3 regions of the Tsukamurella sp. NPDC003166 genome follow, and region 1 is predicted to be linked to each of the others. Evidence: predicted binding sites of a transcription regulator. Region 1 holds the regulator's gene; each other region holds the start of a gene.

What was found. Region 1 encodes LexA, which represses DNA repair genes until DNA is damaged. Its sites were predicted from a motif close to CGAACANNTGTTCG; they were not measured.
Region 2: the regulator LexA is predicted to act here: its motif matches at 2,330-2,343, upstream of ruvC (crossover junction endodeoxyribonuclease RuvC).
Region 3: the regulator LexA is predicted to act here: its motif matches at 2,143-2,156, upstream of ABZX10_RS17705 (DUF222 domain-containing protein).

Annotation. Positions count from the first base shown of each region.
Region 1 covers NZ_JBEXNL010000016.1:56,628-60,918, reverse strand. The annotation lists gene ABZX10_RS17365 (acyl-CoA dehydrogenase) at 1-46, shown strand, start outside; gene ABZX10_RS17360 (LysR family transcriptional regulator) at 43-882, opposite strand; gene ABZX10_RS17355 (DMT family transporter) at 963-1,892, shown strand; gene lexA (transcriptional repressor LexA) at 1,876-2,586, opposite strand; gene ABZX10_RS17345 (LysM peptidoglycan-binding domain-containing protein) at 2,844-3,479, shown strand; gene nrdR (transcriptional regulator NrdR) at 3,694-4,167, shown strand; gene hrpA (ATP-dependent RNA helicase HrpA) at 4,178-4,291, opposite strand, start outside.
Region 2 covers NZ_JBEXNL010000011.1:71,880-76,170, forward strand. The annotation lists gene ABZX10_RS14065 (YebC/PmpR family DNA-binding transcriptional regulator) at 1-420, shown strand, start outside; gene ABZX10_RS14070 (VanW family protein) at 502-2,202, shown strand; gene ruvC (crossover junction endodeoxyribonuclease RuvC) at 2,373-2,960, shown strand; gene ruvA (Holliday junction branch migration protein RuvA) at 2,957-3,556, shown strand; gene ruvB (Holliday junction branch migration DNA helicase RuvB) at 3,621-4,291, shown strand, end outside.
Region 3 covers NZ_JBEXNL010000017.1:19,000-23,290, forward strand. The annotation lists gene ABZX10_RS17700 (PLP-dependent aminotransferase family protein) at 1-131, shown strand, start outside; gene ABZX10_RS17705 (DUF222 domain-containing protein) at 155-2,134, opposite strand; gene ABZX10_RS17710 (lipoprotein LpqH) at 2,339-2,788, shown strand; gene ABZX10_RS17715 (MBL fold metallo-hydrolase) at 2,775-3,515, opposite strand; gene glgB (1,4-alpha-glucan branching protein GlgB) at 3,515-4,291, opposite strand, start outside.

The DNA of each region.
Region 1 (4,291 bases):
CGCCACCGACCACCTGCACCGGTATGCGGAGGCGGTCGGCGGCTAGTCGGGGGCCGTGAGCGTGGCGGCGGCGCGCCGCACGGCCGCGCGGACCGTCGGCGGTACGCGCGGCCCGACGGTGACCGCGAGCGTGATCGCGGGGATGGCGGGTAGCGCGTCCACGGGGACCAGTCCGTCGGTCGCGTCGATCGCGGGCAGCAGGGTCGCGCCGATGCCGGTGCGGGCGGCCGAGTAGAGCCCGGCGAGGTTCGCCGCCTCGACGGCGATCGTGTAGTCGGTCCCGGAGCGCCGCAGCGCATCCGTCGCGGGGGAGCGGAGCACGCACGGTTCGTCGAAGAGCAGGACCGGGACCGTGTCCCCGGGGACGGCCCACTCGCGCGCCGCGTACCAGTGCAGGTGGATCGGCCCGACGGCGTCGGGGTGGTCCGCCGCGGCGAGGAACACCGACACGTCGGCGAGCCCGCGCTCCACCGCGTTCGCGACCTGCGCGCTGCGGTCGAAGCGGAAGTGCGCCGCCCAGCCGCCCGGTAGGGTGCCGAAGGCCTTGCTCAGCGCGGGGATGAGCCGGTCGGCGCCGTGTTCCGTGGCTGCGACGGACAGCGTCCTGGTGGTCGGTGACGACAGCTCGTGGACGGCGGCGTCGTGCGCGTCGAGGATCGTCTGAGCGTGCGCCAGGAGGCGGGAGCCGTGGTCGGTGAACCGGACGCCCCGACCGGCCTTCTCCACGATCGTCCCGCCGGTCGACTTCTCCAGCCGGCGTAGATGCGCGCTCACCGTCGACTGCGTCAGGTGCAGCGCTTCGGCCGCGCGGTGGACCCCGCCGCACCGCGCGATCGCGACGACGCTGCGCAGCGGGACGATGTCGAGGATCGGTGTGGACATGACCGAACGATATCCTCGATCGATCATGATCGCCAATCATTGTTGGACGAGCACTGCCTGCGCGTTCGACGATGGGAGCCATGAGAATCCCTCCGATGCTCGCCGTCTCCGTCATCGTCCTGTACGCGTTCGGCTATCCGCTCGGCGCGCTGGGCGTCGCGGCGATGAGTCCGTTCCTCCTCCTCTTCCTGCGGTTCGCGATCTCGGGCGTGCTCCTGCTCGGCGTCGTGCGGTGGACGAGCCGGCGACCGCCCACGGGCACGTCTCTCGGACACGCGCTCGTCGTGGGGCTGCTCACGCAAGCAACGCAGTTCCTCGGTTGCTACCTGGGCCTGCGGGCCGGGGTGCCGGCCGGCGTCGCGGCACTCATCATCGGCGTGAACCCGGCGCTGACCGTCCTCGTCGCGCGGGCCGTGTTGCGCGAGCGACTCACTGCCCGCCGGGCGCTGGCCGCGGGGCTGGGCCTCGCTGCGGTCGTCACCGCGTGCTGGTCGACGGTGCCGGCCCTCGCGCACGCCGGCGCGGGTATCGGCTTCACCCTTCTGGGGCTGGTGGGCATCGCGGTCGGCGGCGTCTACCAACAGCGGTTCTGCCGCGACGTGGACCCGCTGGCTGGGAACGCGGTCGGCATGCTGATCGCGGCCGTGCCCGCAGGTGCGCTGGCGCTGCTGTTCGGCGCGACGGTCATCGATCCGGTCCGCGGCGCGGTCGTTCTCGTGCTGATGGTGCTGCTCAGTTCGATGACCGCCACGACGCTCTATCTCCGGGTGATCGGGCTCGCCGGAGCGAGCGGCGCGGCGATGCTGTTCGCGGTCATCCCGTCCGTCTCCGCGATGTTCGCCTTCGTCCTACTGGGCGAGCCCGTGCATCCGGGCGCGGTCGCCGGGCTCGCGCTCGGAGGCGCCGCGTGCGCGATCGCCGCCCTCGGAGGACGGCGAACGCCGGCTCCCGACCCTGAGGTCGACGAGCCGGCGTCTTCGGAACCGGCTGAGCTCAGATCCGCCGCATGACCGTGACGACCTTGCCGAGGATCACCGCGTCGTTCCCGTGGATCGGGTCGAACGCCGGGTTGTGCGGCATCAGCCACACGTCGCGACCCGTGCGCCGGAAGGTCTTCACCGTGGCCTCGCCGTCGAGCATCGCGGCAACGATGTCACCGTTCTCGGCGACGGACTGCTGCCGGACGACCACCCAGTCCCCGTCGCAGATCGCCGCGTCGGTCATCGATTCGCCGACCACCTTGAGGAGGAACAGCGAGCCCTCGCCCACCAGCTCGCGCGGCAGCGGGAAGATCTCCTCCACCGCCTCCTCCGCGAGGATGGGGCCGCCCGCGGCGATGCGGCCCAGCACCGGCACGAAGGCCGGCTCGGGCATCCTGTCCTCGTCCTCCATGACCTTCTGGATGACCTGCGCCGTACGCTCCTCGGCGCCCTGCACGTTGACCGCGCGCGGGCGGTTCGGGTCGCGGTGGAGGAAGCCCAGGCGCTCCAGGGTGCGCAGCTGATGAGCGACCGACGAGGTGGAGGTCAGGCCCACCTCGTCACCGATCTCGCGGATGCTCGGCGGATACCCGCGATCGCGCACGGACCGCCGGATGACCTCGAGCACCTGTTTCTGCCGGCGCGTGAGGTGATCCTCCGAGACATTGCCCTGCGCGTCGCGGAAGCGCTTGTCCCGATGCTGGACCTGTCGTTCCTCTGTCATGTGCCGCTCCTCACGCCCGTTCGGTTCTGCAATCCACTGTAGTCGAGGCGGTAGGTGATGACAAACATTTGTTCGAGAAATTTGCCCGCGTGTCTTCCGCTCGGGGCGGGGGTGTGGTAGAAATCGAACAGAAGTTCTTTCGAACACATGCACGCACTCCGGTGTGACTGGTGGGGCTGGATGGAAAAACTTGTCAGTCCCCTCCGATAGACCTGTAGGTGAGCGAGAAGGACCCGCTACCGACGTAGGGAGAGATCATGACCGCGATCATCGATCGGGATGTCATCACCGCAGCACAGGAGCCCGCCTCGGAGGCGCAGGCGCTTGCGCGGCACGGCTCCGCCGCTGCGGATCGGCGCGGCGCCACCCGGGCGCGAGGCGTGTCGCCGCGGCTCGCCCGGAGCCGCTCGCAGGAGGTGTCGGCCGGATCGATCACCCCGTCGAACGACGTTTCCGAGGGATCTGTTCGAACGGTGCCCGGCGCGGTCCGCGTGACCGGAGCCCGCGGGGCGGCGCGGCGCACCGTCGAACGTCCGCGCGTGCGTTCGGTCGGCCGTCGTGCCCCTCGCGGTGTCTCGCGGGTGGACGGCTGCGCGCGGCGCACCCCGGGTCCGTCCCTGGCCGTGTGCCTCCTGTTCGCGGTCGGCGCGTTGGTGGGCCTGCTGGTCCTGTTCGGCGGCGCGCAGCAGGCGGATCCGGCCCCGGTCGGTGCTGTGCGGCCCGCGCTCACGTCGATCGTCACGGTGCGGACGGGCCAGAGCCTCGAGCAGATCGCCCGCGAGATCGCGCCCGATCGCGCGCAGGCCGCGGTGGTCGCGGAGATCTCGGAGATCAACGGGCTCCGCGACGGGCGGGTCCACGCGGGGCAGACGCTGGTCACCCCGCGGTACTGACGGCACAGCACGAGTGAAGGAGACGCGGATGACCACTCGGATGGCGATAGTGGATTCCCGGCAGGGCGGGCGCGTGGCGCACCTCGACAATGTGGTGCCGTTGCCGCGCCGAGTATTCTCGGTGTCGAGATCGCGGGGCACGGCCGTGGCAGGGGCCACGGTGCTGCAGTTGCCTCGCCGTACATCCGAGCGCACCCGCGCGGGAGGTGAACCCATGCATTGCCCGTTCTGCAAGAACGAGGACACCCGTGTGGTCGATTCGCGGGTGTTCGACGACGGGCAGGGCATCCGTCGGCGCCGCTCGTGCAACGCGTGCGGACGCCGGTTCACCACGGTCGAGAGCGCGGTCATGGCGGTGGTCAAGCGCAACGGCGTCACCGAGCCCTTCAGCCGCGAGAAGGTCGTGAAGGGCGTGCGCCGGGCGTGCCAGGGCAGGGACGTCGCCGAGGACGATCTGCACAAGCTCGCCCAGCAGGTCGAGGAGGCGATTCGGGCCACCGGCGTCGCCGAGGTCCCCGCCAACGAGGTGGGCTTGGCCATCCTCGGCCCGCTGCGCGATCTCGACGAGGTGGCCTACCTGCGCTTCGCATCGGTCTACCAGGGCTTCTCGTCCATCGAGGACTTCGAGGCCGCGATCCGCGACCTCCGTACCCGCGCCGCCGCCGCGGACCCGACCGACGCCGCGTAGCGCGGTCAGGTCAGGTCAGGGCCGCGATCGCGGCAAGGACCTTCTTCTCGGAGATCGAACCGGCGGTGCCGAGCGACTGCGCGAACAGACTCACACGGAGTTCCTCGATCAGCCAGTTCGCCTC
Region 2 (4,291 bases), on a different contig from region 1:
GAGGTCCGGGTCGCGATGACCCGCAACGGCGGCAGCATGGCCGATCCGGGCTCGGTGTCGTACCTGTTCGCGCGCAAGGGCATCGTCACGCTCGACAAGAACGACCAGTCCGAGGACGACGTGCTCATGGCCGTGCTGGACGCGGGCGCCGAGGAGATCAGCGACCTGGGCGAGCAGTTCGAGATCATCGCCGAGCCGACCGATCTGGTGGCCGTGCGCACCGCGCTGCAGGAGGCCGGTTTCGACTACGACTCCGCCGAGTCCGGCTTCCGCGCCTCGGTCGAGGTGCCCGTCGACGTGGACGGCGCGCGCAAGGTGTTCAAGCTGGTCGACGCACTGGAGGACAGCGACGACGTGCAGAACGTGTACACCAATGTCGACATCTCCGACGAGGTCCTGGCGGAGCTCGAGGAGGACTGATCGTTCTCGCCGCGGGCACAGGATTGACGTATCGCATCGGGTCTACTGCTCGGTAATAATGCGTCAGGATATTCTCAGGTTGTGACTCGCACCCGAACGGCGCTGCGCCGTGCTCCGGCACTCGCCCTGGTGGCCGCCCTGCTGCTCGGCGCCGGTGGGGCCGCCGTCTGGGAGACGGGCCGGGCGGAGACCGTGCACGGGGCGACGGCCATCGGCGTCGGCTTCGGCGCCCTGGGCCGGGACGATGCCGCCGCCCGGCTGGCGGAGGCGGCCCGCCGCGCGGACGCCGAGCCGGTGACGCTGCGCACCGACAAGGGCACCGTCCGGCTCACGCCCGCGGAGCTCGGGCTGACGATGGACGTGCCCGGCACGGTGCAGCGCGCGATCGACCAGCGATCGCCGCTGCGCGATCTGGTGGGTCTCGTCAGCGCGCGGCACGTGCATCCGGCGTCGATCATCGACCGCGCGGTGTTCGACGCGGCGCTCGCCAAGGTGAGCGGCTCGCTCACTGAGGCGGCCGCCGACGGCGCCGTCGTCTACCGGTCCGGCAGGCCCGTGGCCGTCGAGCCCAAGGCCGGCGACCGGATCGACCCGGCGCACGCCGCGGCAGCCGTCGCCGCGGCCTGGCCGGACAGCACCGACATCGTGCTCCCCACGGAGAAGGTGACCCCGACTGTCTCGTCGGACGCCGTGCACAAGGTCGTGACCGGTGCGGCGGCGCAGGCCGTCGCCGCCGAGGTCGTGCTCCGCCGGGACGGCTCCGGGCAGACGCCCGCGGGCACCGTCGGGCGGGTGTCCGGTGCCGACATCGGCACGTTCCTGTCGTTCCAGCCCGACGGCGCGGGCAATCTCGCGCCGAAGGTCGACCGGGAGGCCGCGAAGAAGCTGCTCGGCACGCGGCTCGAGTCGGCGGTCGCGAAGCCGAAGGACGCCGGGTTCAGCGTCGCGAGTGGCACGCCGACGGTGACCGACGCGGTCCCGGGCCGTGAGGTGGTGTGGGATCCCACGATCGACGCGGTGTCCAAGGCGGTCGTCGAGCAGTCGACGCAGGGCCGCACGGCGACGGCGCAGTTCAAGACCGTCGAGCCCAAGCTCACGACCGCGCGCGCGAAGGAGCTCGGCGTGCGGGAGGTGGTCAGCGAGTTCTCGACCGGCGGCTTCAGCGACGCCTCCGGCGTGAACATCCGGCGGGTGGCGCAGCAGGTGAACGGCGCGGTGGTCCTGCCCGGGGAGACCTTCTCGCTGAACGGCTACACCGGTCCCCGCGGCACGGCGCAGGGCTACGTCGAATCGGGGATCATCAACAACGGGCGCCCCGATAAGGCCGTGGGCGGCGGCATCTCGCAGTTCGCGACTACGCTGTACAACGCCGCGTACTTCGCCGGCCTCGAGGACGCCGGCCACACCGAGCACAGCTACTACATCTCGCGGTACCCCGAGGCGCGGGAGGCCACCGTGTTCGAGGGCGCGATCGACCTGCAGTTCCGCAACGACACGCCGTACGGCATTGTGATCGAGGCGAGCGGCGGCGCGTCGTCGGTGTCGGTGCGGATGTGGAGCACCAAGACCCGCGAGGTGTCCTCGAGCACCGGCTCGCGCACCCTGCCGACCGAGCCGCACACCATCCGGCTGCCGAAGGGGCCCCACTGCGTCGCGAGCACCGGCCAGCCGGGCTTCACGACCAGCAACACCCGGACGATCACGGACACCCGGACCGGCAACACCACGCGCCACACCCGCACCGTCAAGTACGACCCGGTGCCCACCGTCATCTGCGAGTAGACCGCACCCCGCCGCCGATTGAACACTGTTACTGCCCGCCGCGACCTGCGGTTTCACCGTTGGTAACAGTGTTCAATTGCGGGGGCGTGTTGGTCGGAACGCGCACGCACCATGCAAGGTATGCTCTCGAACAAAGGTTTGAGTGTTCGATGGAGCTCGGAGGTGCGGTCATGCGGGTGATGGGGGTGGACCCCGGGCTCACGCGCTGCGGCCTGTCGGTGGTCGAGACGGGGGTGGGCCGTAAGGTGACCGCGCTCGACGTCGACGTGGTCCGTACGCCGGCCGCGATGCCGCTGCCGGAGCGCCTGCTCGCGGTATGGACCGCCGCGGAGTTCTGGATGGACACGCACGAACCGGATGTGATCGCGGTCGAGCGGGTCTTCGCGCAGCACAACGTCTCCACCGCGATGGGGACGGCGCAGGCGGGCGGCGTCGTCGCGCTGGCCGCCGCGCGCCGGGGGATCGACGTGCACTTCCACACCCCGTCGGAGGTGAAGGCGGCCGTCACGGGCAACGGAAACGCGGGCAAGGCCCAGGTCACGGCGATGATCACCCGGATCCTCGGCCTGCAGAAGGCGCCCGAGCCCGCGGACGCCGCCGACGCGCTCGCGCTGGCGGTCTGCCACAGCTGGCGGGCGCCGATGATCGCGCGGATGGCGGAGGCCGAGCGCAAGGCGGCCGAACAGAAGAAGATGTTCGAGCAGCGGCTCGCGGCGCAGCGCCGCGCGGCCGCGAAGGTGACAGGGGGAGTGCGATGATCGCGTCGCTGCGCGGCGAGGTCCGGCACATCGGTCTCGACCACGTCGTGATCGAGTGCGCCGGCGTGGGTTACAAGGTGCTCGTCGCCCCGAACACCGCCGGCACCCTGACCAGGGGGAGTGAGGGCTTCCTGCTCACCTCGATGGTGGTCCGGGAGGACTCGCAGACACTGTACGGCTTCACCGACGGCCCGCAGCAGGAGCTGTTCCACCTGCTCCAGACGGTGCAGGGCGTCGGCCCCCGGCTCGCCATGGCGGCGATCGCCGTGTTGGACCCGGCACAGATGCAGACGGCGATCGCGTCCGGCGACCTGAAGACCCTGTGCCTGATCCCCGGCATCGGCAAGCGCGTCGCCGAACGGATCCACATCGAGCTCAAGGACAAGGTCTCCGCGGCACCGTCGGACGACTCCGGCCCGGCGGGTTCGGCGGTGCCGGTCGGCGGCGTCGCGCAGCAGCTGATCGACGCGCTCGAGGGGCTCGGGTTCACGCCGAAGCAGGCCGAACCCGCGGTCACGGCCGCGGTCGAGGCGGGCGCGGGCAAGCCGGTGTCCGAGCTGCTGCGCGACGCGCTGAAGTCGCTGGGACGCGGCTGACGTGCAGTACGACGAGGGCGTCGACGGCCAGTTCGGCAGCGAGTTCGAGGACGTCGAGGGCGTCATGGGGCCGTCGGCGCTCGCCGGCGACGACACCGAGTCGCTGCGGCCGAAGTCGCTCGACGAGTTCATCGGCCAGCCGAAGGTCCGGGAGCAACTGCAGCTGGTGCTGCACGGCGCGAAGCTCCGCGGCGGCACGCCCGATCACATCCTGCTCTCCGGTCCGCCAGGTCTGGGCAAGACCAGTCTCGCGATGATCATCGCCGCGGAGCTCGGCACCGCGCTGCGGGTGACCTCCGGCCCCGCGCTGGAGCGCGCCGGAGACCTCGCCGCAATGCTGTCGAACCTGGTCGAGGGCGATGTGCTGTTCATCGACGAGATCCACCGCATGGCGCGGCCCGCGGAGGAGATGCTCTACCTCGCGATGGAGGACTTCCGGGTGGACGTCGTGGTCGGCAAGGGGCCGGGCGCCACGTCCATCCCGCTCGACGTCGCGCCGTTCACCCTGGTCGGCGCCACCACCCGGTCCGGCGCGCTCACCGGCCCGCTGCGCGACCGGTTCGGTTTCACGGCGCACATGGATTTCTACGAGACCGCGGACCTGATCCAGGTCATCGAGCGCAGCGCGAAGATCCTCGGCATCACCATCGAGCGCGAGGCCGCGGCCGAGATCGGCAGCCGCAGCCGCGGAACGCCCCGCATCGCGAACCGCCTCCTGCGCCGCGTCCGCGACTT
Region 3 (4,291 bases), on a different contig from region 1:
CCGCCCACGCGCTGCAGGACCTCGGATCTCATGATCGCGACCCGCGCGAGCGCGCCGGGCTCCTGGTGTCCTACGCGGTGATCCCGGAGACGCGAGCGGACACCATCATCCGCCTCCTCGCCCCGCGGTAGGCGCGGAGTGAGGGGCGGCACGGTCAGAAGGGCGGCGGTTCGTCGTCGGGCGGTGGGAGCGACGCGGGAGTTGCGCCGGCGAGTACCGCGGCGAGGCGTCGTTCGACGGCACTGACCGTGTCGGGGTGGGTGCGGCGTTCGAGTTCCTCGAGATTCCGGTCGCGGATCCGTTCGCGCCGTTCGTGTTCGCGTTGCAGCCGGGTGGGACCGCCGGGTCTCCGAGGCTTCGACGGTGCCGCCGACGGATTCGTCCAGGTGATGCGGGTCAGGTCGGGGAACAGACCCAGGATCGTGCCCGACGGGTCGACGACGACCCGCCTACCGTTCGGTCCCGTCCACAGGATGCGGCCGTCGGCGAGGTGGGAGTCGACCCAGATCCCCGCCGTCTTCAGCTGATGGTGGGGCACGCACAGGGGCTGGCCGTTGTCGGCAGTAGTGGCTCCGCCGCGGGCGGGGTCGAGGTGGTCGTACTCGCGGGCGTGGTCGATCTGGCAGCGTGCCGCCGGCCGCGTGCACATCGGGAACACGCAGCGGGGGAACAGGATGTGGAAGTACCGCTTCAGGTCCGCCGAGAACCGGTACCCCGCGCTGCCCTGCGCGATCACCAGTGCCCGTGGGCTCAGTGCTCGCGGGGAGCGAGTCGGAGCGACTCGAGTATGTGCCGGAGGGGGAGTGGCGGTATCCGCTGCGCCATGAGTGTCTGCCTCACCGTCCGCGTCTGCGGCGCGGCGGCAGCGTGACGCGAGCAGGATCCCCACCGGACGACGGCGCACGAGGTCGATTCCGGACCACCGGTACATCGAGCCCGACAACGGTTCCGCGGTGCGGTCCGGAACGAGCTCAGCCTCCGGCGACGTGCTCGGATCATGTGTCCGCTCAATTGATTCAGGGTCTGCGCTCACCTCGGGATCGACGCCCGCCGCGGACTCGGCGGTGGGGGAGTCGTCGAGCTCCTGGCCGAAGGGGCGGATCACGGCATCGTTGCGGCGACTGATCTCGCGGGCGTGCTCGGCGGTGATCGGGCCGTGGCCGATCAGGTACGCGGCATCGGTATCGCTGGGATCGGCGAGGGTCTTCTCGTTGATCACGACGTGGATGAGGGTGCGGTACCGGACGATGACGCGCGCACCGTCGGAATCCTCCTGGCACTCACCCGCATGCCGGATCGGGGCGAACCGGCACACGGGGAGGGCGCACCGGCAGCCCAGCGTCACGAAACCGCGGACGAGCATGACGAAGGCGTCGGCGCGCCGCTGGGAGGCCGACCGCGGATCGCAGTCGCACACCGTTGCCGCGACCTCGTCGACCCGGGACTCGAGCTCCCGGATCTCGTGTGCGGTGAGCAGTGCGTAGGCCACCGCCATGCCGTCGTCCGCGGGCCGCACGGTGAACGTGCGGTCCTCCTCAGCCTGCTTGCGCTGCCGTTCCGCGGCCGCGGGGTCGATGTCGTGCACGATCCGGTCCGCAGCTTCGCGCAGCGCGGGAATCGCGGTCAGCTGCTCGGCGCCGGCCGTGAGCACCTCGGCGAGGCGTTCGTCGAACTCGAGCGCCTGTGCCGTCGACAGCGCGCGGCACCGGCTCAGCGACTCCTGCCCGCCGCGCGCAGAGATCACGTTCGCGTCGATGAGCGCGAACACCCGCGGCAGCCGTTCGACGAAACCGATCGCCTGGTCGATCGCCGTCTCGGCCGCGGTGGGACCGAGACGCAGAGCGACCATCACCTCCGCCTTCAGCGAGGAGTACGCCAGCGACAGCTCCTGCCGTCGCGCGTAGAAGTCCGCCCCTTGCTCGATGTCCGACGACAGGAACGCCGACTCGCGCTCGCCGTATCGGTCCCGGAACAGGGCGTACGTCGCCGTCATCGTTCGACAGAACGCCCTGTTCTCGACCCGCCGCTGCTCGTCGAGCACCTCGCCCAGCTCGACCGAGGGCACCACGGCACCGACCAACCGCGGAGGCAGCAGTGCCTCCGGGATGCTCGTCAGGGCGGCGGTGTGATCCATGACTCAATGGTACAGGTGTTCGAATGGGGCCGCAATGATTGATCTACAGAGAGCGAGACGCGCATCGCGGCAGTGCACGTCGCGGACGAGCCCCGGATTGCCACTGCAAAACTCCGGCGGATCTCGACCGAATACTCGACGCGTGTGCTTTCCTCCAGACGGGCGTACCGCCCGAAATCGGTTCCGTGCCTAAGGAGGCCCGCTATGAATCGCACCCTAGCCCTCACTTCCGCGATCGTGTTCGCGTCGATCGGACTCGTCGCGTGCGGCGGTGGCTCCGACAAGGGGTCCGACTCGAATTCCGCGAGCACGGACGCCAAGACCACCGTCACGGTCGACGGGAAGGAACTGACCGGCGTCGACCTGAGCAAGGTGGGCTGCACCAAGCAGGGCGACCGGATCGCCATCGGCGCCGGCGGCACCTCCGGCGGCGTCGGCGCCACCCTCAAGGACGGAAACCCGCCCACCGTCGAGACCGTCGCCCTCACCGTCGACGGGAACGCCCTCGGCGTCGGACCCGGTGTCGGCGAGGCCACCGTCAAGGTCGACGGTAAGCGCTACACGATCTCCGGCACGGCGCAGGGCGGCAGCCTGAGCAACCCGATGGCGGGGATCGTCAAGAAGCCCTTCGAGATCGTCGTCACCTGTAGCTGACGCGCGCCCGCGCGACCGCCTCGGCGGGGCTCCCGTGCCACGGCTCGCCGTGGCCGGGGGCCAGCACGCCGGCGTCGAGCGCTGCGATCGCCTCGAGGGTGTCGACGGTGCGCGGCAGGTCGTGGCTGAAGAAGCCGGGCAGGAGCTGCGGCCCCGTCGAACCCGACAGCGGATGGCCGGTCACCAGGGCGTCACCGGTGGCGACGACGCCGCCGGGCAGGAGGAACGCGGTGTGCCCGGAGGTGTGGCCGGCGCAGGGGATCGGTACGGGTGCGCCGGGCAGGTCGAGCGGAGCGCCCGCCGCGCGCACGGAAAAGGGTTCGGCGTAGGGCATCTCGACGTGGCCGAGCACGCCGACGCGCGCGACATCGGCCATCCACCGCAGCGTGCGCGGGCGCCAGGCGATGGGCAGCAGGTCGAGCGGCGCGGCCTGCTCGTGCGTCTCGCCGCGGGCGTGTGCGATCTCGTCGGGGTGCGCGAGAACCGGTGTCCCGTAGCGCTCGTGCAGTCTCGCGACGCCGCCCACGTGGTCGATGTGCGCGTGCGTCACGAGGATCGCGCGGACGTCCTCGGGGCGCCGGCCGATCGACGCCAGCGCGGCCTCGACGCGGTCCACGTCGCCCGCCCAGCCCGCGTCGATCAGCGTGACCTCGGCGCCGTCGACCAGGGCGAGGAAGTTGACGTGCGTCCCGGACCCGAACCACACGCCGCTCGCGAGCTCGCGCATCAGGCCTCGACCGCGGGCTTCCCGTCGAAGGTCAGCCACACCGCCGAGTTGGGGCCCAGTACGACTTCGACAGAGGCCTCGCGGCCGTGCCAGGAGCGGGACTCCGCGCTCACGCCGCCCATGTTGCCCGCACCGGTGCCCTCGTATGCCGAGGAATCGGTGTTGAGGATCTCGCGCCACGAGCCGGCGAAGGGGACGCCCACGCGGTAGCGCTCGTGCGTCTGCCCGGAGAAGTTGTACAGGCACAGCACCACGGAACCGTCGCTGCCCCAGCGCAGGAAGCTCAGCACGTTGTTCTGCGAGTCGTTCGCGTCCACCCACTCGTAGCCCGACGGGGTGGTGTCCTGGCTCCACAGCGCCGGGTGGGAGCGGTACGCCGCGTTGAGATCCCGCGTGAGCGCCTGGATCCCGGCGTGCAGCTCGCCCTCCCAGCCGTCGAGGCTGTCCCAGTCCAGCGAGCGCTCCTCGGACCATTCCCGGACCTGCCCGAACTCCTGGCCCATGAACAGCAGCTGCTTGCCCGGGTGGCCCCACATGTACGCGAGGAGGGCGCGGACGCCGGACGCCTTGGTGTGGGCGTCGCCGGGCATGCGCGTCCACAGCGTGCCCTTGCCGTGCACCACCTCGTCGTGGCTGATGGGGAGCACGAAGTTCTCGCTCCACGCGTACATCAGGGAGAAGGTGACCTCGTGGTGGTGGAAGTTGCGGTGCACCTGGTCGCGCCCCAGATAGCCCAGGGTGTCGTGCATCCAGCCCATGTTCCACTTCATGGTGAA